Regions from separate parts of the Streptomyces sp. CNH287 genome, predicted to be linked through region 1. Evidence: riboswitches for the same ligand, from Rfam matches in the RefSeq annotation. Region 1 holds a riboswitch; the other holds the start of a gene.
What was found. Region 1 has a riboswitch for S-adenosylmethionine ahead of thrC (threonine synthase). Riboswitches for the same ligand answer to the same signal wherever they lie in the genome.

Region 1 (10,887 bases):
ACGGCGCGGAGCGCTGGGACGCCGCCACCGGCACCGTCCGCGTCCCTGCGCCGCACCCCGGCGTGGCGCCCGTACGGGCCGCGCTGCCCGCGCTCCTCGCCGGGGAGCCGGGCGTCCACGTCGAGGACAAGGGCGGCGCGTTGGCCGTCCACACCCGCCGGGCCGCCGACCCGGCCGCCGCGTACGAGCGCCTGCGGGCGCCGCTGGCCGCGCTCGCCGCCCAGCACGGTCTGCGGGTCGAACCCGGGCGCCTGGTAATGGAGTTGCGTCCGCCGGGCATGGACAAGGGCCTGGCGCTGCGGGAGTTCGCGCGCGAGACGGGGGCCGGGGCGGTGCTGTACGCGGGCGACGACCTCGGGGACCTTGCGGCCTTCGACGCGGTGGAGGGCCTGCGTGCCGAGGGCGTGCCCGGCGTGCTGGTGTGCAGCGGGAGCGACGAGGTGACGGAGCTGTCCGGCCGCGCCGACCTCGTGGTCGACGGCCCGTCAGGGCTGCTGGCGCTGCTCGCCGCCCTCGCCTCCGCGCTGGAAGGCCCGGCCCTGGACGCGGACTCGACCCCCGACGCGGCCCCCGACACGCCCCCCGACTCGCCCCCGGACCCGGCCGCGCCCCCGGCCGCCCCGTGACCCGCGCCGCGCGGCTGCGCGTGGTCACCTGGAACCTGTGGTGGCGCTTCGGCCCCTGGCACCGGCGCCGGGAGGCGATCCGTACGGTGCTGCGCGCGCTGCGGCCCGACGTCGTGGGCCTCCAGGAGGTGTGGTCGGACGGCACCGAGAATCTCGCCGGAACGCTCGCCGACGACCTCGGCCTCCACTGGACCTGGGCTCCCTCCTCCCGCTCCGAGCGGTGGAACCGGCGGCTGGCCGGCCCCTCGTCCACGGCGCCCCCGACCGAGTACGGCGTCGGCAACGCCGTGCTCAGCCGCTGGCCCGTGCTGGACCGTACGGTCCTGCGGCTGCCCGCCGACGGTGCCCGCGACGACGGACGGCTCGCCCTGCACGCCCGGCTGGACGCCCCCGGCGGCCCGCTCCCCTTCTTCACCACCCACCTCAACTCGGCGCCGCACGACTCCGCGCTGCGCTGCGCCCAGGTCACCGCGCTCGCCCGCTTCGTCGCGGAGCACCGGGGCGGTACGGACTTCCCGCCCGTGCTCACCGGCGACTTCAACGCGCTGCCCGACTCGGACGAGCTGCGCCTGCTCGGCGGCCATCGCACCGCGCCCGCCGTCCCGGGCCAAGTGCTGCTGGACGCCTGGGAGTACGCCGATCCGGCGGCGCCGTCGGTCACCTGGGACCCGGCCAACCCGTATGTCGCGGAGACCTTCTCTCCGGGCGGGCGGATCGACTACATCCACGTCGGCCCGCCGGGGCCGGGCGGGCTCGGCCGGGTGTGCTCCGTGCGCCGGGCGGGCGACGGTCCGGTGGACGGGGTGTGGCCCTCCGACCACGCGGCGGTCACGGCCACGCTGGCGCTCTGAGCACAGCGCGCGGGGCGTGGACGGGCCGGCGCGCGCCGCACGCGGCCGTCTTCAGGCGGTGCCCGTGCCCCGCGCGCCCAGCGCCTCCAGCTGGGCCAGGAACCAGGCGGCGGGCGGCAGCGCCGTCGCCGCCGCCGCGAGCCGGGCGGTACGGGCCGCCCGCTCCTCGGGCGGCATCGTCAGCGCCGCGTGCAGCGCGCGGGCCGTCGCGGAGACGTCGTAGGGGTTGACCGCGAGCGCGTCGCCCGCCAGCTCCGCGAAGGCGCCCGCCTCGCGGGAGAGCACCAGGGCGCAGCCCGCGTCGGAGACCACCGGGACCTCCTTGGCGACCAGGTTCATGCCGTCGCGCACGGGGTTGACCAGGGCCACGTCCGCCAGCCGGTAGGCGGCCAGCGAGCGGGCGAAGTCGTCCTTCACGTGCAGCACGACCGGGGTCCAGCCGGGCGTACCGAAGTCCGCGTTGATCTCCTGGGCGACCCGCGCCACCGCCGCCGTGTAGTCCCGGTAGACCGCCAGGTCCTGTCGGGAGGGGTACGCGAGCGCCACGTGCACGACCCGCTCGCGCCACTCGGGGCGGGTGGTCAGCAGCTCCCGGAAGGCGTGCAGGCCGCGCACGATGTTCTTGGACAGCTCGGTGCGGTCCACCCGCACGACCGTCCGGCGCGGCGTGCCGTCCGGTGCCGCGCCGATCTGCGCGCGCAGCGCCGCCGCCCGCTCCGCCACGTCCGGGCGGTGTGCCCGCTCGCGCAGGAACTCCGCGTCGGCGCCGAGCCCGTGCACGCCGATGGCCGTGGTGCGGCCCTCGTGGGTGACGTACGGCTCGCCGTCGGCCGTGGCCCCCACCTCGGCGCCCAGCACCTCCGCGCAGCAGGCGGTGAACGCGTCCGCCCAGCGGCGGGTGAGGAACGCCGCCCGGTCGGCGCCCAGCACGCCGCGCAGCACGGCGGCGGCGGTTTCGTCAGGCAGCAGCCGGTAGTAGTCCGGCGGCGCCCACGGGGTGTGCGAGAAGTGGCCGATCCGCAGGTCGGGGCGGCGCTCCCGGAGCAGCGCGGGGACCAGGTCCAGGTGGTAGTCCTGCACCAGGACGGCCGCGCCCGGCGCCGCCTCCTGCGCGAGCGCGTCGGCGAAGGCGGCGTTGTACGTCTCGTACGCGCCCCACTGGCGGGCGAACTCCGCGTCGAAGACCGGCTCCAGCGGCGTCTGGTAGAGCAGGTGGTGCACGAACCACAGCACGGAGTTGGCGACGCCGCCGTAGGCGTCCGCGAAGACCTCCGGCGGGATGTCGAGCATGCGGACGGCCTGGCCGCCGGTGTCGGCCGGATCGAGCCGCGCCCCCGCACCGGCTCCCGCACCTGCACCGGCTCCTGCCCCCGCCCGCCGGGCGGCCTCGCGGTCCGCGTCGCCAAGGGCCGCGCACACCCACAGCGCGCCCGCGTCCGGTCCGATCGCGCTGAGCCCGGAGACGAGCCCGCCGCCGCCGCGCCGGGCGGTGAGCGCACCGTCCTCGGCGGCGGAGTAGGCCACAGGGCCCCGGTTGGACGCGACGAGTACCTGCGCGGAGCGCTCGGGGGGCATGGGCGGAGCCTAGCCACCGGGCCGGCGGCGTAAACGCGGGACGCGCGGGTCGTACGGGGGGCGGGGGAAACCGCGTTGCCGGGTCGTGCGCCGGTGTGTTCGGGTTTGCGTGGGGGAGGACGTTTTCCGCACGACCGTGTATGAGGAGAGACCCAAGCGTGAGCAGCAGTGTGCGACTGATCCGGAACGAGCAGCTGTCGGACGTGGCGGAGTACGCCTACGCGTCGGCCGTCTCGGCACCGGCTCGGACGATCTTCACGGCGGGCGCCTGCCCGCTGGATGCCGAGGGCAACACCGTCGCCGTCGGGGACTACGTGGGGCAGGCCCGGCAGGTGATGGCCAACCTGGAGGCGGCGCTGACCGGCGCGGGCGCCTCGCGTACCGACGTGGCGAAGACCACGGTGTACGTGGCGTCGGCGCGTCAGGCGGACCTGGTCGCCGCGTGGGAGGTGGTCCGCGAGTGGTTCGGGGACCACGACGCCCCGAGCACCCTGCTGGGTGTCTCGGTGCTGGGGTACGACGACCAGCTCGTGGAGGTGGAGGCGGTCGCCGTCACCTCCTGAGCGAGCCCGCACCCGCCCCGCACCCGCCCCGCACCCGCACCCGCCCGCACCCGCCCGCACCCGCCCGGCCCGCGCCGGGCGGCGGCCGGGGGAGCCGGTGGTCAGCCGCGGGCCGCGTACTCCGGGATCTCCCGCATCGGCGGGCGCTCCTGCGTGTCGACCGCGTGCGTGTGCGGGGTGAAGCTCCCGTCCGGCGAACGGGCGAACTGCGTCAGGTCCGGGCGCACCGGGGCGGCGGCGGGCAGCCGCTGCTGGGCGGTGCGGTAGATCGTGGCGGCCATCCGGCCCAGCGCCTGGCCGTCCTGGTGGCGGTGGCGGCGCACTCCCACGTCGACCTGGGCGAGCGCGTCCAGTCCGGCCGTGTCCAGGGCGTCGATCAGCAGCCCCAGCTCGACGCCGTAGCCGACGGGGAAGGGCAGCCGCTCCAGCAGCTCGCGGCGGGCCGCGTACTCGCCGCCGAGCGGCTGGACGAAGCCCGCCAGCCGGGGCCAGTGCAGGTTGAGCAGCGGCCGGGCGACCAGCTCGGTGACCCGTCCGCCGCCCGCTGCCGCACCGGCCGGCCCACCCGCCGCGCTGATGCCGCCCGGCTCACCCGGCACCGCGCCGAGCGGCCGGTCGTACATCGCCTTGACCAGCCGCACCGACGGATCGGTCAGCAGCGGCCCCACGATGCCGGAGACGAAGTCCGCCGAGAAGTCCTCCAGATCGGCGTCCACGAAGCAGACGATCTCCCCGCTGGTGGCCAGCAGCGAGCGCCACAGCACCTCGCCCTTGCCGGGCAGCGCGGGCAGCCGGGGGAGTATCTCGTCGCGGTGCACGACCTTCGCGCCCGCGTCGCCCGCGACCTCGGCCGTTCGGTCGGTGGAGCCGGAGTCCATCACCACCAGTTCGTCGACCAGCGGCACGGCCTCGGTCATCAGCTCCCGCCGGATGACCGAGACGATGCGGCCGACGGTGCGCTCCTCGTTCAGCGCGGGGAGGACGACGCTCACGCCCCCGTCCATGCCCCCGCGCGCGCCCGCCGTGCCTCCGTGCGCACCGCGCCGCCGCCGCTTCGCGGCGAGGAGCTGGTCCATCGGCCGATCCGCCGCTGACCAGGAGCGACGTTCGAGCCAGTGGCCGACCTCGTCCAGCACGTGCGCTCCTTTGTGATCCATCTCGCGGGCCGGACGCTCTCTCCACACCCTTGGCCTTCGGTTACAGTCTTGAACAACGACATCGGCCTTCGCATGCCGGGGTCGATCCGCGAGGCCGCCTGCCGCTGTACGAGGGCGACGGCGGCAGCGCGACAACTTCATACCGCTCATCCAGAGGGGCAGAGGGAACGGCCCGATGAAGCCCCGGCAACCCTCCAGCCGGCCTTGCGTCCACCGCGAGGCTCCCGGCTAGTGAAGGTGCCAACTCCGTCTCGCGGCGAGATACGTCGCGGGGAAGATGAGGAGAAAGGGCCTCGCCTTCATGGCTGTGCAGACTCCCGAGAAGTCCACCGGCGGTTCTGTTTCGCTCGGACCCGCCGCCGCGCTCTCCTGCCGCGAATGCGGCACCCGCTTCGCACTCGGCCCGATCTTCGCCTGCGAGGAGTGTTTCGGCCCCCTCGAAGTGGCCTACGACCTGCCCACCGGTGACCCGGAGGGCCTGCGGAAGCAGATCGAGGCGGGCCCGCCCAGCATCTGGCGGTACGCACCGCTGCTGCCCGTGCCGGCCGGCGTCGCCGCCAGGCCCAGCCTCGACCCCGGCTTCACCCAGCTGGTGAAGGCCGACAACCTGGCCCGCGAGCTGGGCATCACCGGCTCGCTGCACATCAAGGACGACTCCGGCAACCCGACGCACTCCTTCAAGGACCGGGTCGTCGCCATCGCCGTCGAGGCTGCGCGCGCCTTCGGCTTCACCACCCTCTCCTGCTCCTCGACGGGCAACCTGGCCGGTGCGGTGGGCGCCGCCGCGGCCCGCGCCGGATTCCGCTCCTGCGTCTTCATCCCGCACGACCTGGAAGAGGGCAAGGTCGTGATGGCCGCCGTCTACGGGGGCGACCTGGTCAGCATCGAGGGCAACTACGACGAGGTGAACCGCTTCTGCTCCGAGCTGATCGGGGACCCGCTGGGTGAGGGCTGGGGCTTCGTCAACGTCAACCTGCGCCCGTACTACGGCGAGGGCTCCAAGACCCTGGCCTACGAGATCTGCGAGCAGCTGGGCTGGGAGCTGCCGGACCAGCTGGTGATCCCGATCGCCTCCGGCTCGCAGCTGACGAAGATCGACAAGGGGCTCAAGGAGCTGATCGCCCTCGGCCTGGTCGAGGACAAGCCCTACCGGATCTTCGGCGCCCAGGCGGAGGGCTGCTCGCCGGTCTCCCGCGCCTTCAAGGACGGGCACGACGTCGTACGGCCGGTCAAGCCGGACACCATCGCGAAGTCCCTGGCCATCGGGAACCCGGCGGACGGGCCGTACGTCCTGGACATCGCCCGGCGCACGGGCGGCGCGGTCGAGGACGTGGACGACGCGCAGATCGTGGACGCGATCAAGCTGCTCGCCCGCACCGAGGGCATCTTCGCCGAGACGGCGGGCGGGGTGACGGTGGGCGTCACCCGCAAGCTGATCGAGAAGGGCCTGCTGGACCCGGCGCTGTCCACCGTCGTGCTCAACACGGGCGACGGCCTGAAGACGCTGGACGCGGTGGCGCCGACGTCCAAGCCGTCCGCGACGATTCCGCCGAGCCTGGCCGCCTTCCGCGCCGCCGGTCTCGGCTGAAGTCCCCCGTACTCCGTTCCTCGCACCCCGTTTCCCGGAAGGTGAATCGCATGAGCGTCAATGTCCGAATCCCGACCATCCTGCGCACGTACACCGGCGGCAAGTCCGAGGTGCCCGCCGAGGGCGCCACGCTGTCGGAGGTGCTGACCGACCTGGAGAAGAACCACGCCGGAATCGGCGCCCGGGTCCTGGACGACGAGGGCAAGCTGCGCCGCTTCGTGAACGTGTACGTGAACGACGATGACGTGCGCTTTGCCCAGGGTCTGGAGACGGTCACCCCGGACGGCGCGGGCGTGTCGATCATCCCGGCGGTGGCCGGCGGCTGCTGAGCCGCCCGCCCGCCCTCCAGTACGGCGATCGCCCCCTCCCGGCCCGGCCGGGAGGGGGCATTTCGGTTCCCCGAAAGGGAGTAGAGTGGACTCGCTCCCTCCCCATGCGTGTCACACGCAACGAGAACGCGACAAGTTGCGCCCCAAAATGGCGCCGCAATTGTCGCGTTACTGCGTTATGTCCCATCCCAATTGCCCCGCTTTTCCGGGTTATTCCGGCTAATTGGCGATCTGTCCGGACGGGAATTCTCGTCCAACTGACCTGTTGCAGACGGCGTTCAGGCAGATACATTCAGCGGCGGTCGACGCGTTCCGGCGCACATCTCCAGTTACTGGGGGTGAGGTCTGACCCGGGTTCGCGAAGTGCGGGCTCGCGCAAGGGCCAGTAATAGGGGAGTTTGGAATGGCTCAGGGCACCGTCAAGTGGTTCAACGCGGAGAAGGGGTACGGCTTCATCGCGGTCGACGGTGGTGCGGACGTCTTCGTCCACTACAGCGCGATCCAGATGGACGGCTACCGCACCCTGGATGAAGGACAGCGAGTCGAGTTCGAGATCTCGCAGGGTCAGAAAGGGCCGCAGGCGGACATGGTCCGCGTCACCGGCTGAAGCGCCGACCGGGACTGCATACAGCTCTTCGAGGGCCCGCACCCACCTGGGTGCGGGCCCTCGCGCGTGCCCGGAACCGGCCTGCCCGCGCCCCGCCGCCCGCCCGTCGCCCGCCCGGCGCCCGCCCGTCCGCCGGGGGGACCGCTTGCACTCGAGGGGGTCGAGTGCTAATCATTGGCGTTAGCACTCTGACAGTGAGAGTGACAGAAGGACCGGTTCGGTGAGGTCCGCCGACCGGGTGGGGCAAGGAACCACCTGGTGTGCGGGCCGTCCGTCGCGGGCGCCAGCGCGGTCCGGAGAAATCCGCCCCTTGACACTCTGTGCTGAGGGGTCCCCGACGTCCGGGAGGACCACTTCACATGGCCAAGATCATCGCCTTCGACGAGGAGGCGCGGCGCGGCCTCGAGCGTGGGATGAACCAGCTCGCCGACGCAGTCAAGGTCACGCTCGGCCCCAAGGGCCGGAACGTCGTGCTGGAGAAGAAGTGGGGCGCCCCCACGATCACCAACGACGGTGTCTCGATCGCCAAGGAGATCGAGCTGGAGGACTCCTACGAGAAGATCGGCGCCGAGCTGGTCAAGGAGGTCGCCAAGAAGACGGACGACGTAGCCGGTGACGGCACGACGACCGCGACCGTCCTGGCCCAGGCCCTGGTGCGCGAGGGGCTGCGCAACGTCGCGGCCGGCGCGAACCCGATGGCGCTGAAGCGCGGCATCGAGAAGGCCGTCGAGGCCGTCTCCGCCGCCCTGCTCGAGCAGGCGAAGGATGTGGAGACCAAGGAGCAGATCGCCTCCACCGCCTCCATCTCCGCCGGCGACCCGCAGATCGGCGAGCTGATCGCCGAGGCGATGGACAAGGTCGGCAAGGAAGGCGTCATCACGGTCGAGGAGTCGCAGACCTTCGGGCTCGAGCTTGAGCTGACCGAGGGCATGCGCTTCGACAAGGGCTACATCTCCGCCTACTTCGCCACCGACATGGAGCGGATGGAGGCGGAGCTGGAGGACCCCTACATCCTCATCGTGAACTCCAAGGTCAGCAACGTGAAGGACCTCCTTCCGCTGCTGGAGAAGGTCATGCAGTCCGGCAAGCCGCTGCTGATCATCGCCGAGGACGTCGAGGGCGAGGCGCTCTCCACCCTCGTCGTCAACAAGATCCGCGGCACCTTCAAGTCGGTCGCCGTCAAGGCTCCCGGCTTCGGTGACCGCCGCAAGGCCATGCTCGGCGACATCGCCATCCTCACCGGTGGCCAGGTCATCTCCGAGGAGGTCGGCCTCAAGCTGGAGAACGCCGGTCTGGAGCTGCTCGGCCGCGCGCGCAAGGTCGTCATCACCAAGGACGAGACCACGATCGTGGACGGCTCGGGCGACACCGACCAGGTCCAGGGCCGGGTCAGCCAGATCCGTGCCGAGATCGACAACTCCGACTCGGACTACGACCGCGAGAAGCTCCAGGAGCGCCTCGCGAAGCTGGCCGGCGGCGTGGCCGTCATCAAGGCCGGTGCCGCCACCGAGGTGGAGCTGAAGGAGCGCAAGCACCGCATCGAGGACGCGGTGCGCAACGCCAAGGCGGCCGTCGAGGAGGGCATCGTCGCCGGCGGCGGCGTGGCGCTCATCCAGGCGTCCAGCGTCTTCGACAAGCTGGAGCTGGAGGGTGACGAGGCCACCGGCGCGCAGGCCGTCAAGCTCTCGCTGGAGGCCCCGCTCAAGCAGATCGCGGTCAACGCCGGTCTCGAGGGCGGCGTCGTGACGGAGAAGGTGCGCAACCTGAAGCCGGGTCACGGCCTCAACGCCGCGACCGGTGAGTACGTCGACATGCTGGCCGAGGGCATCAACGACCCGGCCAAGGTCACGCGCTCCGCGCTGCAGAACGCCGCCTCCATCGCGGCGCTCTTCCTCACCACCGAGGCCGTCATCGCCGACAAGCCGGAGAAGGCCGCGGCCGGCGCCGCGGACCCGACCGGTGGCATGGGCGGCGACATGGGCTTCTGATCCCCCGGGATCAGCGGTCGCGCCATACGCGTCGCGCCGTACGCGTCACGCTGCACGCCAGAGGGCGGCTCCCCGTGCGGGGGCCGCCCTTCGGCGTGCGCGGGCTGAGGGCCTGTCGGGTGACAGGCGCCAAGAAGCACCGTTCGGCCGAAGAAACGGAACGCACTCTTCCTGTTCTCTTGTGATCAACACATCCGTTTCCCGAGAACAGGAAGCAACCCGATGAACCGAACCCTCACCACCCGGCGCGTCGTCGCCCCGCTGCTCACCCTGAGCCTGCTGGGCGCGGGCGCCGCGCTCGCCACCGGCACCGCGGTCGCCGCCGACGAGCCGTCGCCGCGCGAGAACGCGGTGGTCAGCAACCCCGTCGACTCGCCCGAGGCCGCTTCGCAGGCTCCGCAGGCCGCGGCCGCGGTCGAGTCGATCACCGCGCGCACCGCCGCCGTCTCCGTCCGGGCGTGGCAGGAGTTCCGCATCCAGGGTCACACCAAGGGCGTCAAGCCCGGCTACACCGTGCTGCTCCAGCAGAAGCAGGGCAAGAAGTGGAAGTCCCTGCCCGCCACCACGACCGTTCAGCGGAACGGCTCGTACAGCCTGCGGGTGAAGCTCGGGCTCAAGGGCAAGAACGAGCTGCGCACCGTGACCGGTGAGCGGGGGACCGCGTACTCCAAGCCGCTCCACGTCACCGTGCGCTGACACCGGCCGGTGCTCCGTACGCGCGGTGGCGGACCGCCGCGCGTACGGAGCCGGTGTGCGGCGGGGTCTCAGCCCTTGGCGGAGTCCAGCGCGGCGCGCAGGTGCCCGTGCGCCTCGGTGAGCAGCCGGGCGGCGGTGGGGCCGTCGACCTGGCCGAGGAGGGTGAGGATGGCGTTCTTCACCTCGCCCTCGGTGGCGGCGAGCGCGGTCTCGATCTCCGCGTCCGTGGCGCCGGTGGCCAGCGCCACGATGCGGCGCGAGCGGGCGCGCAGCTTCTCGTTGGAGGCGCGGACGTCGACCATCAGGTTCCCGTACGTCTTGCCCAGCCGGATCATGGTCAGGGTCGAGAGCATGTTCAGTACGAGCTTCTGCGCGGTGCCCGCCTTGAGGCGGGTGGAGCCGGTCAGCACCTCCGGGCCGACGACGACCTCGATGCCGTGCTCGGCGGCGGCAGCCAGTACGGAGCCGGCGTTGCAGGACAGGCCGACCGTCAGCGCCCCGCGCGCGCGGGCGTGTTCGACGGCGCCGACCGCGTACGGGGTGCGGCCGGAGGCGGAGATGCCGACGACGGTGTCGTCGGCGCCCACGCCCAGCGCGTCCAGGTCGGCGGCGGCCAGCTCCTTGCTGTCCTCGGCGCCCTCCACCGCCGTGATCATGGCGTCCGGGCCGCCCGCGATCAGGCCCATGACCTGGCTCGGGTCGGTGTTGAAGGTCGGCGGGCACTCGCTCGCGTCCAGCACGCCCATGCGCCCCGCGGTGCCCGCGCCCGCGTAGATGAGGCGTCCGCCGCGGGCCATCCGGGCCGCGGTGCCGTCGATGGCGGCGGCGATCCGGGGCAGCTGGGCGGCGACGGCGGCGGGCACCGTGGCGTCCTCGCCGTTCATGAGCCGGGCGATCTCCAGGGTGG
Region 2 (10,887 bases), 160 kb from region 1:
CGGACATCATCCCGCGCTTCTTCTCGCTGCACGTGCTGTTGTTGCCGGGCATCATGGTCGGCCTCGTGGTGGCGCACCTGATCCTGGTCTTCTACCAGAAGCACACCCAGTTCGCGGGTGCCGGAAAGACCAACAAGAACGTCGTCGGTACGCCGTTCATGCCGGTCTACATGGCCAAGGCGGGCGGCTTCTTCTTCCTGGTCTTCGGTGTCATCTCGGCCATCGCCGCGCTGTTCACCATCAACCCGATCTGGGTGCTCGGCCCGTACCGGCCCGACCAGGTGTCGACGAACGCGCAGCCCGACTGGTATCTCGGCTTCTCCGAGGGGCTGGTCCGGATCATGCCGGGCTGGGAGATCAGCGCCTGGGGGCACACGCTTGTGCTCGGCGTGTTCATCCCGCTCCTGATGCTGGGCGTGATGCTGACGGTCATCGCGGTCTATCCGTTCATCGAGTCCTGGGTGACCGGGGACAAACGCGAGCACCATATTCTCGACCGCCCGCGGAACGTGCCGACGCGTACGGCGTTCGGCATGGCCTGGATCGCCTGGTACTTCGTCGCGCTCATCGGCGGCGGAAACGACTTGTGGGCCACGTATCTGCATCTGTCGATCAACTCGATCACCTGGTTCGTCCGTATCGGCTTCTTCGTGGTGCCGGTCCTGACGTTCATCGTGACCAAGCGGATCTGCCTCGGGCTCCAGCGCCGGGACCGCGAGAAGGTGCTGCACGGACGCGAGTCCGGCATCATCAAGCGGCTGCCGCACGGCGAGTTCGTGGAGGTGCACGAGCCGCTCTCGCAGGAGCAGCTGCACGTCCTCACGGCGCACGACCAGTACAAGCCGCTGGAGATCGGTCCGCAGACCGACGAGAACGGCGTCGAACGCAAGGTCAACCCGGTGGAGAAGATCCGGGTCTCGCTCTCGAAGGGCTTCTACAGCGACGAGAGCCAGGTGCCCAAGCCGACGGCGGAGGAGTACAAGGAGCTGACGAGCGGCCACGGTCACCACTGACCGGCCCGCACCACAGCCCCCAGGAGGGCCCCGATCCCCTTACGGGACGGGGCCCTCCGGCCTTTCCTTCCCTCTTCCCTCCCCCTTCCTTCGGCCTTCTCCCTCCGCCCCCGTCCGTCCCGCCGTCCGCAGTACGGGCACACTCGCGCCGCCGGGCCCCGGCGCCGATAGGCTGGCCGCCGGATCGCGCCGCGGTGGCGCGTCCGTACGGCACACCGAACCAGGCCAGGAGTGATCCCCATGAGCGCTGCGACCCCCGCTGGAGGCGACACCACGGCGGCCCGCTCGTGGCCGGACGTCCTGAGGCCCCTGCTGGCCCGTGAGAACCTCTCCGCCGAGGCCACGGCCTGGGCCATGGACAGGATCATGAACGGTGAGGCCACCAACGCGCAGATCGCCGGGTTCGCCGTGGCGCTGCGGGCCAAGGGCGAGACGGTGGAGGAGATCTCCGGGCTCGTGCGGGCGATGTACGCCCACGCCAACGTCATCGAGGTCCCCGGTCCCACCGTCGACATCGTCGGCACGGGCGGCGACGGCGCCCGTACGGTGAACATCTCCACCATGTCCTCGATCGTGGTCGCCGGGGCCGGCGCGCGGGTCGTCAAGCACGGCAACCGCGCCTCCTCCTCCGCCAGCGGTGCCTCGGACGTCCTGGAGAAGCTCGGCGTCAATCTGGAGCTGACACCGCGCCGGGTCGCCGAGGTCGCCGAGGAGGCGGGCATCACCTTCTGTTTCGCGGTGAAGTTCCATCCCTCCTTCCGACACGTCGGCCAGGCCCGCCGGGAGCTGGGCATCCCGACGTCCTTCAACTTCCTGGGGCCGCTGACCAATCCGGCGCGGGTGCGGGCGCAGGCGACGGGCGTCGCCGACGCGCGGATGGCGCCGATCATCGCGGGCGTACTCGCCGAGCGCGGCTCCTCGGGGCTGGTCTTCCGCGGCGACGACGGTCTGGACGAGCTGACCACGACGGCCACCTCGACGGTCTGGACCGTACGGGAGGGCACGGTGCGCCAGGAGACGTTCGACCCGCGCGAGGTGGGCCTGGAGCTGGTGCCCGTCGAGGCGCTGCGCGGGGCGGACGCCTCGTACAACGCGGAGGTCGCGCGCAGACTGCTGGACGGCACGCCGGGGCCCGTACGGGACGCGGTGCTGCTGAACTCGGCGGCGGCGCTGGTCGCCCTCGAACCGGGTACGGGCACGCTGGCCGAGCAGCTCGCGGCAGGCATGCGGCGGGCGGCCGAGGCGATCGACTCGGGGGCGGCGAAGGCCGCGCTGGAGGCGTGGGTGGCGGCGAGCAACAGGTAGGCGCCGGCGCTGGGTCGGGGCAGCCGCTCCCGCCGGGGGACTCCCCGGCAGGGAGCGCTTCCGCGTCCGGGGAGCGGTGTGGCATACTCCCGTGCAGGTCACGAGTGACAGCGATCAAGGCCCCGGCCCGCTGTCCGGCAACCCTCCGTCCGTGGCGGGGTGCCCCGGGTGATGACCAGGCCGCAGACAGCGAGGTCTGCGGCAAGCGCGGGTCCCTCTTTCCAGGGGTCCCTGGTCTTCGAGGGAGTTCTTTTTGTGAGCCAGCGAATGTGCTAGGGGTGTCTTCGAAGTAGCGCCGTCCCTCCCCCTGGGCCTTGGCGGCCCGGGAGGTGCCCCCTGGGAGGGCGGGTGCTCGTGGTGTCTGGTGCGTGCGGCTGCAAGGCGGAGGGGCGTCCTCGTAGTGGGTTACGTGGACGTTCCGACAACGCAGGGGGTACCTCCCGGCGAAGCCAGGGGGAAGACGTGCGTGCCAGGCGCCACGAGCAAGGCGGGACTTCGAAGACACTCCTAAGGCGTGCCGCCCCGCTCCTCCTGTCTGCCGTCCGACGCTGCTGTGGCGTTCGGCCCGGGTGGGCGGCCCGGTGAGTACGCCCCCGTGAGCAGTCCCGTGCGACGGCGCTCCGCGCTGTCCGCCTGCCCCGTGCCGAACACGCCCGCTTCAGGAGATCTCGCCATGCCCGTCGACGCCCCTGCCTTCGACCTGCCCGCAGCCTCGCCCGCCCCCGCCCCTGCCTTCCCCTCGGCCCGTCCCGCCGCCGCCCGCACGGGCGGTGAGCCGCTGCCCGTGCTCGGTGACGACGTGCTCGTCCCGCTGGTCACCGGCGGCGAGGTGCGCTACGCCGCGCTGGACCAGGCCGCCAGTGCGCCGGTGCTGCGCAAGGTGTGGGACGACCTCGCCGCGTACGCCCCGTACTACGGCAGCGTGCACCGGGGCGCCGGGTACCTCTCGCAGCTCTCCACCGACCTGTACGAGCGCAGCCGCGCCACTGTGGCCGCCTTCCTCGGCTGCCGCCCGGACGACGAGGTCGTCTTCACCCGGGCGACGACCGACTCGCTGAACCTGCTCGCCCGCGCCCTGCCGGACGGCACCCGCGTGTTCGTCTTCGAGACCGAGCACCACGCCTCGCTGCTGCCCTGGCGGGACCACGCCACCACCTGCCTGACCGCCCCCCGCAGCCCCGGGCAGGCCGTGGCCGACCTGGAATCGGCGCTGCGCGCGGCGCCCGCGGGCCCCAAGCTGGTGTGCGTCACCGGCGCCTCCAACGTGACCGGCGAGATCTGGCCCGTACGGGAGCTGGCCGAGGTGGCGCACCGGCACGGCGCGCGGATCGTGCTGGACGCCGCGCAGTTGGCCCCCCACCACCCTGTCGACCTGGCAGGCCTCGACGTCGACTGGGTCGCCCTCTCCGGCCACAAGCTCTACGCCCCCTTCGGCGCCGGAGTCCTGGCCGGGCGGGCCGACTGGCTGCGCAGCGCCGAGCCCTACCTGGCGGGCGGCGGCGCCAGCCGTACGGTCACCCGCACGCCGCAGGGCCGGGTGGAGGTCGAGTGGCACACCGGCGCCGCGCGGCACGAGGCCGGTTCGCCCAACGTCGTGGGCGCCTACGCGCTCGCCTCGGCCTGCCGGGCGCTGGCGGAGGCCGGGTTCGAACAGCTGGTGCGGCGGGAGCGGGAACTGCTCGCACGGCTGCTGGACGGGCTGGCCGAGGTGCCCGGCGTACGGGTGCTGTCACTGTTCGGCCCCGAGGCCGAGCGGGTCGGCGTGGTCTCCTTCGTCGTCGAGGGCTGGCACAGCTCGCACTTCGCGGCGGCGCTGTCGGCCGAGTACGGGATCGGGGTGCGCGACGGCCTCTTCTGCGCGCACCCGCTGCTGCGCGCCTTGCTGGACCGCGAGGCGGACGAGCCCGGGGAGTGCGGCGCGGGGGAGACCGGGCCCGGGCAGCGCCCGCTGAACGCGGTGCGGGTCAGCTTCGGGGTGGGCACGCCGGACGAGCACATCGAGCGGTTCCTCGGCGCCGTACGGGAGCTGGTGGCGCACGGCGCCCGGTGGACCTACCGAAGCGAGGGGGGCCGCTACGTGCCCGGTCACGCGGTGGACGCGGACACCCTCGCGGACACTCCCGCGGACGCTTCCACCGGCGCCCCGGCCACGGGGGCCCGGCCCGGTTCGCCCGACCCCGCCCGCTGACCGGCCGGCCACGCCCCGCCCGTCATCCGGGTGCCGAGCAGCACCATGCGCAGGGCCCGCTCGGCCGCGTCCGTCAGGTACTCCTCACCGCGGCTGAGCGCCTCGGCCAGCGCGACGGGCGCGGGCAGGATGCCGCTGTAGGCGTCCACCCCGGACGCCCGTACGGTGTGCGCGCCCTCGCCGAGGGTGCCGGCCAGCGCGATGACCGGCCGGCCGAGCGCCTTGGCGCGCCGGGCCACCTCGGCGGGCACCTTGCCGCGCGCGGTCTGCCGGTCCAGCGCGCCCTCGGCGGTGACCACCAGGTGGGCGGGGGCCAGCCGGGCGTCCAGGTCGAGGTGGTCCAGCAGCACGTCGAAGCGGGGCAGCAGCCGGGCGCCGAGCGCGGCCAGTCCCGCGCCAAGGCCCCCGGAGGCGCCGGTGCCCGGCGCGAGCCGCAGGTCCTCGATCCGCAGGGGGGTGCCGGGGCCGCCGCCGTCGGCGCGCTGCCGGGGGCGCAGGTCGCGGACGAGTACGTCGGCCCAGTGCTCCAGGGCGCCCGCGAGCAGCTCCACCTGGGCGGGGGTCGCCCCTTTCTGCGGTCCGAAGACGCGCGCGACGCCGCGCTCCCCGCACAGCACGTTGAACGGGTTGCAGGCGACCAGGAGTTCGGTCTCGTGCAGCCGCGGGTCCAGTTGCCGTACGTCGATGCGGTGCAGGCGGGTCAGCACGCCGCCGCCGTCCGGGAGTTCGCGGCCGTCCGCGTCCAGCAGCCGGGCGCCCAGCGCCCGCAGCGCGCCCGCGCCGCCGTCGGAGGTGCCCGAGTCGCCGCAGCCGATCAGGATGCGGCGGGCTCCGGCGTCCAGGGCGGCGCGGATCAGTTCGCCCACGCCGTAGGTGGTGGTGCTGACGGGGTCGCGCTGGTCCTGGGGTACGAGGGACAGCCCGGCGACGGCGGCCATCTCCACCACGGCGGTGAGCGGGGCGCCCTGCTCCGTCCCCAGCAGCGCGAAGTGGGTGCGCACCGGCGCGCCCACCGGGCCGGTCGCGGTGCGTTCCACGAGTGTGCCGCCGGTCGCGGCGGCCAGCGCCTCGGCCGTGCCCTCGCCGCCGTCCACGATGGGGATCAGGTCGAGGGAGGCGTCGGGCACCACGCGGCGGATGCCGCGTGCGATGGCCTCGGCGGCCTGTGCGGCGGACAGCGAGCCCTTGAAGCCGCTGGGGGCGATGACGAAGCGGTAGTGCGACACGGGGGTCTCCTTCAGAGGACGGGCACGCCGAGCAGCGGCCAGACGGCGAGAGCGAAGAACAGCACCAGCGCGGCGGTCAGCGGCGCCAGTACGGCGGACAGGCGCAGCAGGTCGCGCGGGGTGTAGGTGGTCACGCCGGGCACGTCGGAGAAGAGCGTGACCGGCTTGGCGGAGGCGGGCAGCGTGTGGCAGAAGCCGGCGGCGGCGGTCGAGGCCAGCGCGGCGGTGACGGGGTTGACCCCGGCCCCGGCAGCCGCGGCGACCACCAGCGGCACCAACACGCTGGAGCGGGCGGAACGGGACTGGAGCACCAGGTGCGCCGCGGTGCTCACCGCGACCACGACCGCCAGGAAGAGCCACGGTGGCACCCGCGCCCCGTCCGCGCCGCCGCCGTCCGTGCCGGACGAGGCGAGCCCGCCCACCAGGTAGGAGGCCGCACCGGAGGTGGAGAGGGCTATGCCCATGGCCATCGTCGCCGCCATGAACAGCAGCAGGGACCAGGGCACGGTGCGCAGCGCGTCCTTCAGCCGCACGGTGCCCAGCACGGGGGAGGCGGCCACGACCGCGCCGATGAGCGCGACCACCGCGGGCGTGACCCCGTGCAGCGGCTCGGCGCACCACAGCGCCACCACGGTGAACAGCAGCAGCAGGCAGCGGACCTCGACGGTGGAGAGCGGGCCGGTGACGGAGTCCTCCGAGTGCTCCTGGATGTCCTCTGCGCTGATGTGCACGGGCGCGCTCCGGTCGGCGCGGGAGGTCGTCGTCATCAGTACGGTCTCCGCGCCCAGGTGCGAGGACGCCAGCGCCAGCGGCAGCCCGAGCAGCAGCCACTGCGTGAAGCCGATCTGCTGGCCGGTCGCCTCCCACAGCACGCTGACGGTGATCAGGTGCGCGCCCGCCCCGATGAGGGTGGCGACGGCCGACAGCAGGATGACGGTGGGGAAGAGCAGCGCCAGCATCACCACCAGCCGGGTGCGCTCCGCCAGCGCCTTGGCCAGCGCGAGGAAGACGGGGAGGGCGAGCGCCGCGCGGCCGGAGGTGGCGGGGATGGCGAAGGCGGTCACCACGAGCGCGGCGGTGGTGAGGTGGACCAGTTGGCGCACCGTGCGGGCGCCGCTGACCAGGAAGGCCGCCGCCCGCCCGGCCAGCCCCGTCCGCGCCACCGCGGCGGCCAGCACGAAGGCGCAGATCAGCAGCCAGACCGTCGAGTCGCCCAGGGTGCCGAAGAGGGTGTCGCTGCTGATCACGCCCGTCACGCTGAGGGCCAGGCCGGCGCTCAGCGCGACGTAGGTGTCGTCGATGGGGGTGGCGACCCAGGCGCAGGTGGCCAGCGTGAAGATGGCGAGGGTGAGGCGGCCGTCCGTGCCGAGACCGGGGAAGTTACCCGGTACGGCGAGGAGGGCGCAGAAGCTGAACGTGACGCACAGCGCGGCGTACTGTCTGACGGAGAGTGGCACGATGACGAGTTTTGGACGCCACCGTGAGCGCCGGGTGAGTGGCGGATGAAGGAGATTTCATCCGGCGGGGAGTTCCGCCCCGGCCGCCCTCATCTGGGAGGCTCCTCCCCGGGCAGCCGGTAGCCCATGCCGCGTACCGTCTCCACCTGGGCGGCGCCCAGCTTCTTGCGCAGCGCCCGCACGTAGACGTCGACGATGTTCGAGCCGGGGTCGAAGTCGTAGCCCCACACGTGCGACAGGATCTGCTCCCGCGAGAGCACCTGCCCCGGATGCCGCAGGAACAGCTCCAGCAGCACGAACTCCCGGGCCGTCAGGTCCACGGTGCCCCCCTGGGCGCGGGCCCGCCGGGTGCGCAGGTCCAGCGAGAGGCTGCCGCTGCGCAGCACGGTGACCTCCGGGGTGCGGGTCGCCGTGCGCAGCCGCAGCCGCACGCGGGCCAGCAGCTCCTCGAAGCGGAACGGCTTGGTCATCCAGTCGTCCGCACCGCCCTCGAGGCCGGCCACGGTGTCCCGTACGGAGTCGCGGGCGGTGAGCACGATCACCGGGACGGTCACCCGCGCCTCGCGCAGCTCGCGCAGCACGGTGAAGCCGTCCCGCAGGGGGAGCCCGATGTCGAGGATGACCAGGTCGAAGCCGCCGTTGCGGGCGTAGCCGAAGGCGGTGCCGCCGTCGGCGGCGACGGTGGTGGTGAAGCCGTTGGCGCGCAGCCCCTTCTCGACGAACGACGCGATCCTCTCCTCGTCCTCCGCGATGAGAATCCGGTTCAACGTGTGTCCTTTCCGGCCTCCGTGGCCCGTGCTGGGTGTGGTGTCGCCGCGGGCTCGTCGAGTCCGTCGGGTTCCACAGGGTCCGCCGGGCCGTCCGCGGCCACGGTGATGACGAAGGTGGCGCCCCCGCCGGGCGTCGTCAGCAGTTCGACGTGCCCCCCGCGGTGCCCCTCGGCGATCGCCTTCACGATCGAGAGCCCGAGGCCCGCGCCCCCCGAGCCGCGGTTGCCGCGCCGTACGGTGCCCCGGCGGAAGCGTTCGAAGATCAGCTCGGCGTCCTCGTCCCGTACGCCCGAACCGGTGTCGGCCACCCACAGCTCGACGGTGCCGGCGGCGCGGCGGGAGCCGATCCGTACGGTGTCCTCCTGCGTGGTGTGCTGCACGGCGTTCTGCGCGAGCTGCACCATGGCCTGGGTGACGCGTTGCGGGTCGAGCCGTACGGTGCCCTCGGCCACCGCGTCCAGCTTCCAGCGTCGGCGGCCCAGGGTGCGGGCCTTGTCGAAGACGTCGGCGGTCAGCTCGGCCAGTGCCACCGGCTCCACCGACACGAAGTCGGGCCGCTCGGCCTTGGCGAGCAGCAGCAGGTCCTCGACGATCCGGCTCATCCGGTCCAGCTCGTCGGTCACCAGCCGTACGGTCTCCTCGCGCTCCACCGGGTCGTCGCCCATCAGCTCCAGATGGCCGCGCACGATGGTGATGGGGGTGCGCAGCTCGTGCCCCGCGTCGTCGACGAAGTGGCGCTGCGCGGCGAAGGCCTGCTCCAGCCGGTCGAGCATCGCGTTGAAGGTCTCCGCGAGCGCCGCGATGTCGTCCCGCCCGTGCACGGGGATGCGCTGGGTGAGGTCCTGCTCGGTGAGCTGGGCGGCCGTGGTGCGCACCAGCCGTACGGGGGCGAGGATGCGGCCCGCGACCGCCCAGCCGATCACGCAGGTCATCAGCAGGGCGATACCGGAGATCGCGAGCAGGGTGCGGAAGACGTCGTTGGCCCTGGTCTTCTCGCGGTCGGTGTGGAAGGCGACGACGAAGGCTCCGCTGGGGGTGTCCCCGGCTGGTTCGATCTGGACCCGCGCCCAGCGGACCTCGCCCTCGGGGCGGTGCAGGGTGCCGCTGCGGGCGTCGCTCGCGGTGATGCGCGCCAGTGACTCCCGGTCCTTCTCGAGCGACAGGGTGCCGGGGAAGTCCCGCTGCTGGTGCAGCACGTGGTCACCGGCCACGCCGAGGAGTTCCTCGTCCGGGTCGGAGTACTGGCGCTGGAGGAAGAGGAGGAGCAGCCGCCGGGAGGTGGTGAAGCGTGCCCCGGTGTCCGGGTCCTTGCCGTGCGTGACGAAGTTCGCGAACTCGCCCGTCTCCTGGGCCAGGAGCTGGGAGATGCGGTGGTCGACGTCCCGCTGAAGGATGGAGCGGGTGGTCGTGGCGACCGCGGTGAGCGCGACCGTCATCACCACCAGCAGCCACAGCAGGATGCGGACCCGGGCGGTGACCTGCGGCAGGCGGTGCCGCAGCGGGCCCGGCCCGGGCCGCGTCGCCACCGGGTCAGCCGTCATCCCCGCCGTCGTCGCCTCCGCTGTCGTCGCCCTGGTCGTCCGCGTCGTCATCGCCGCCGGCGTCGGTCGGGGACGGCGGCGGCACCGCGGTGTCGCCGGGCGACTTCGAGGGGCCGTCGGACGGGCTCCGGGACGGACCGCCGGACGGACTGCCGGAGGGATCGCCGGTGGGGGACGTGCTGGGGCGGGGCGGGGTCGGGTGCGGGCTGTCGCTCTCCAGATCCACCTTGGCGGGGGAGCGGGGCGGGTCGGGGTCGTCGCTCAGCGCGTAGCTGGTGACGGCGATGCCGAGCGGGATCGCCACGACGGCGACGAGTGTCGCCATGCGATGTGAAAAGGCCATGTGGGGGAGCCTGCGGGAGAGAGCGTGGTGCATGCATGAAAGCTGGATGAAGAATTCTTCACGTACGGGTTCCGGGCCGGCTGTCAGACGCCGCCTAGGCGTCCAGGCCGATGGCGAACGCCGCCTCGAGGTCGTGCTGGGAGTAGGTGCGGAAGGCGATGTGCGTCTCGGTCGAGAGCACCCCGGGGACCTTGCTGATCCGGCCGGGGATGACGTCGGCGAGATCGTCGTGCCGGGCGACCCGCACCATGGCGATCAGATCGTGCGCGCCGGTGACGGAGTAGACCTCGCTGACGCCCTCCAGGGCCGCGATCTGCTCGGCGATCTCCGGAATGCTGTCCGTGCTGGTCCTGATGAGCACGATCGAGGTGATCATGGTGCGGTCCCTTCGTCGCGGGTACGGCCCGCGAGGGGCCGCTGCCGTGCCCGGCGCCCTCGGCGGTGACCGCGGCCCTGTGCCGCGGGAGCGGGCCCGACCACTCTAACGACCCCGCCCCCGGACGGGCGCGGGCTCCCGGCCGCCTGCACCTCCGGCGGCCGTGTTGTCGTCGGTCGATGACGCTCCGCGTCGCCTCCCTCCTCCGCCTTGCTGCCGAAGGCGCATCCGGCCGGTCGCGGGTCCACTCCCGTCCGGGGGCGCGGCCGTGCGACCCCGCCCCCGGACGGGCGCGGGTTCCCGGCCGCCTGCACCTCCGGCGGCCGTGTTGTCGTCGGTCGATGACGCTCCGCGTCGCCTCCCTCCTCCGCCTTGCTGCCGAAGGCGCATCCGGCCGGTCGCGGGTCCACTCCCGTCCGGGGGCGCGGCCGTGCGACCCCGCCCCCGGACGGGCGCGGGCTCCCGCCCGGGGGTGCGGGTGGTGACGGAGCGTGGCGGGTGCTCGTGCGCGCAGCGGGTAGGGAACACCTGTCGGAACCGCACCGGCGAGCCGAGCGTGACAGTCCGGTGGCGGAAGGTGCTTCCCGGCACGCGCGGGTGACGTCAGGTCGTAAGGTGACCGGCAGTGCTCCCGTGAAGACGAAGTGACACGGAAGAGGCGTGACGAC

Region 2: linked by a shared signal. The riboswitch ahead of H299_RS38635 (aminotransferase class V-fold PLP-dependent enzyme) and the one ahead of thrC (threonine synthase) in region 1 are both predicted to bind S-adenosylmethionine.

Annotation. Positions count from the first base shown of each region.
Region 1 is NZ_KE384251.1:369,014-379,900, forward strand. Features, by position in the region: gene otsB (trehalose-phosphatase) at 1-626, shown strand, start outside; gene H299_RS0125380 (endonuclease/exonuclease/phosphatase family protein) at 641-1,477, shown strand; gene H299_RS0125385 (trehalose-6-phosphate synthase) at 1,529-3,052, opposite strand; gene H299_RS0125390 (Rid family hydrolase) at 3,211-3,615, shown strand; gene H299_RS0125395 (glucosyl-3-phosphoglycerate synthase) at 3,717-4,751, opposite strand; SAM riboswitch class I at 4,916-5,056, shown strand; gene thrC (threonine synthase) at 5,074-6,360, shown strand; gene H299_RS0125405 (MoaD/ThiS family protein) at 6,411-6,689, shown strand; gene H299_RS0125410 (cold-shock protein) at 7,093-7,296, shown strand; gene groL (chaperonin GroEL) at 7,656-9,284, shown strand; gene H299_RS0125420 (hypothetical protein) at 9,507-9,980, shown strand; gene murQ (N-acetylmuramic acid 6-phosphate etherase) at 10,049-10,887, opposite strand, start outside.
Region 2 is NZ_KE384251.1:209,144-220,030, reverse strand. Features, by position in the region: gene qcrB (cytochrome bc1 complex cytochrome b subunit) at 1-1,013, shown strand, start outside; gene trpD (anthranilate phosphoribosyltransferase) at 1,254-2,318, shown strand; SAM riboswitch class IV at 2,415-2,532, shown strand; gene H299_RS38635 (aminotransferase class V-fold PLP-dependent enzyme) at 2,992-4,506, shown strand; gene H299_RS36070 (glycerate kinase family protein) at 4,404-5,732, opposite strand; gene H299_RS0124620 (SLC13 family permease) at 5,744-7,189, opposite strand; gene H299_RS0124615 (response regulator transcription factor) at 7,279-7,956, opposite strand; gene H299_RS36065 (sensor histidine kinase) at 7,953-9,500, opposite strand; gene H299_RS0124605 (hypothetical protein) at 9,490-9,843, opposite strand; gene H299_RS0124600 (Lrp/AsnC ligand binding domain-containing protein) at 9,938-10,219, opposite strand.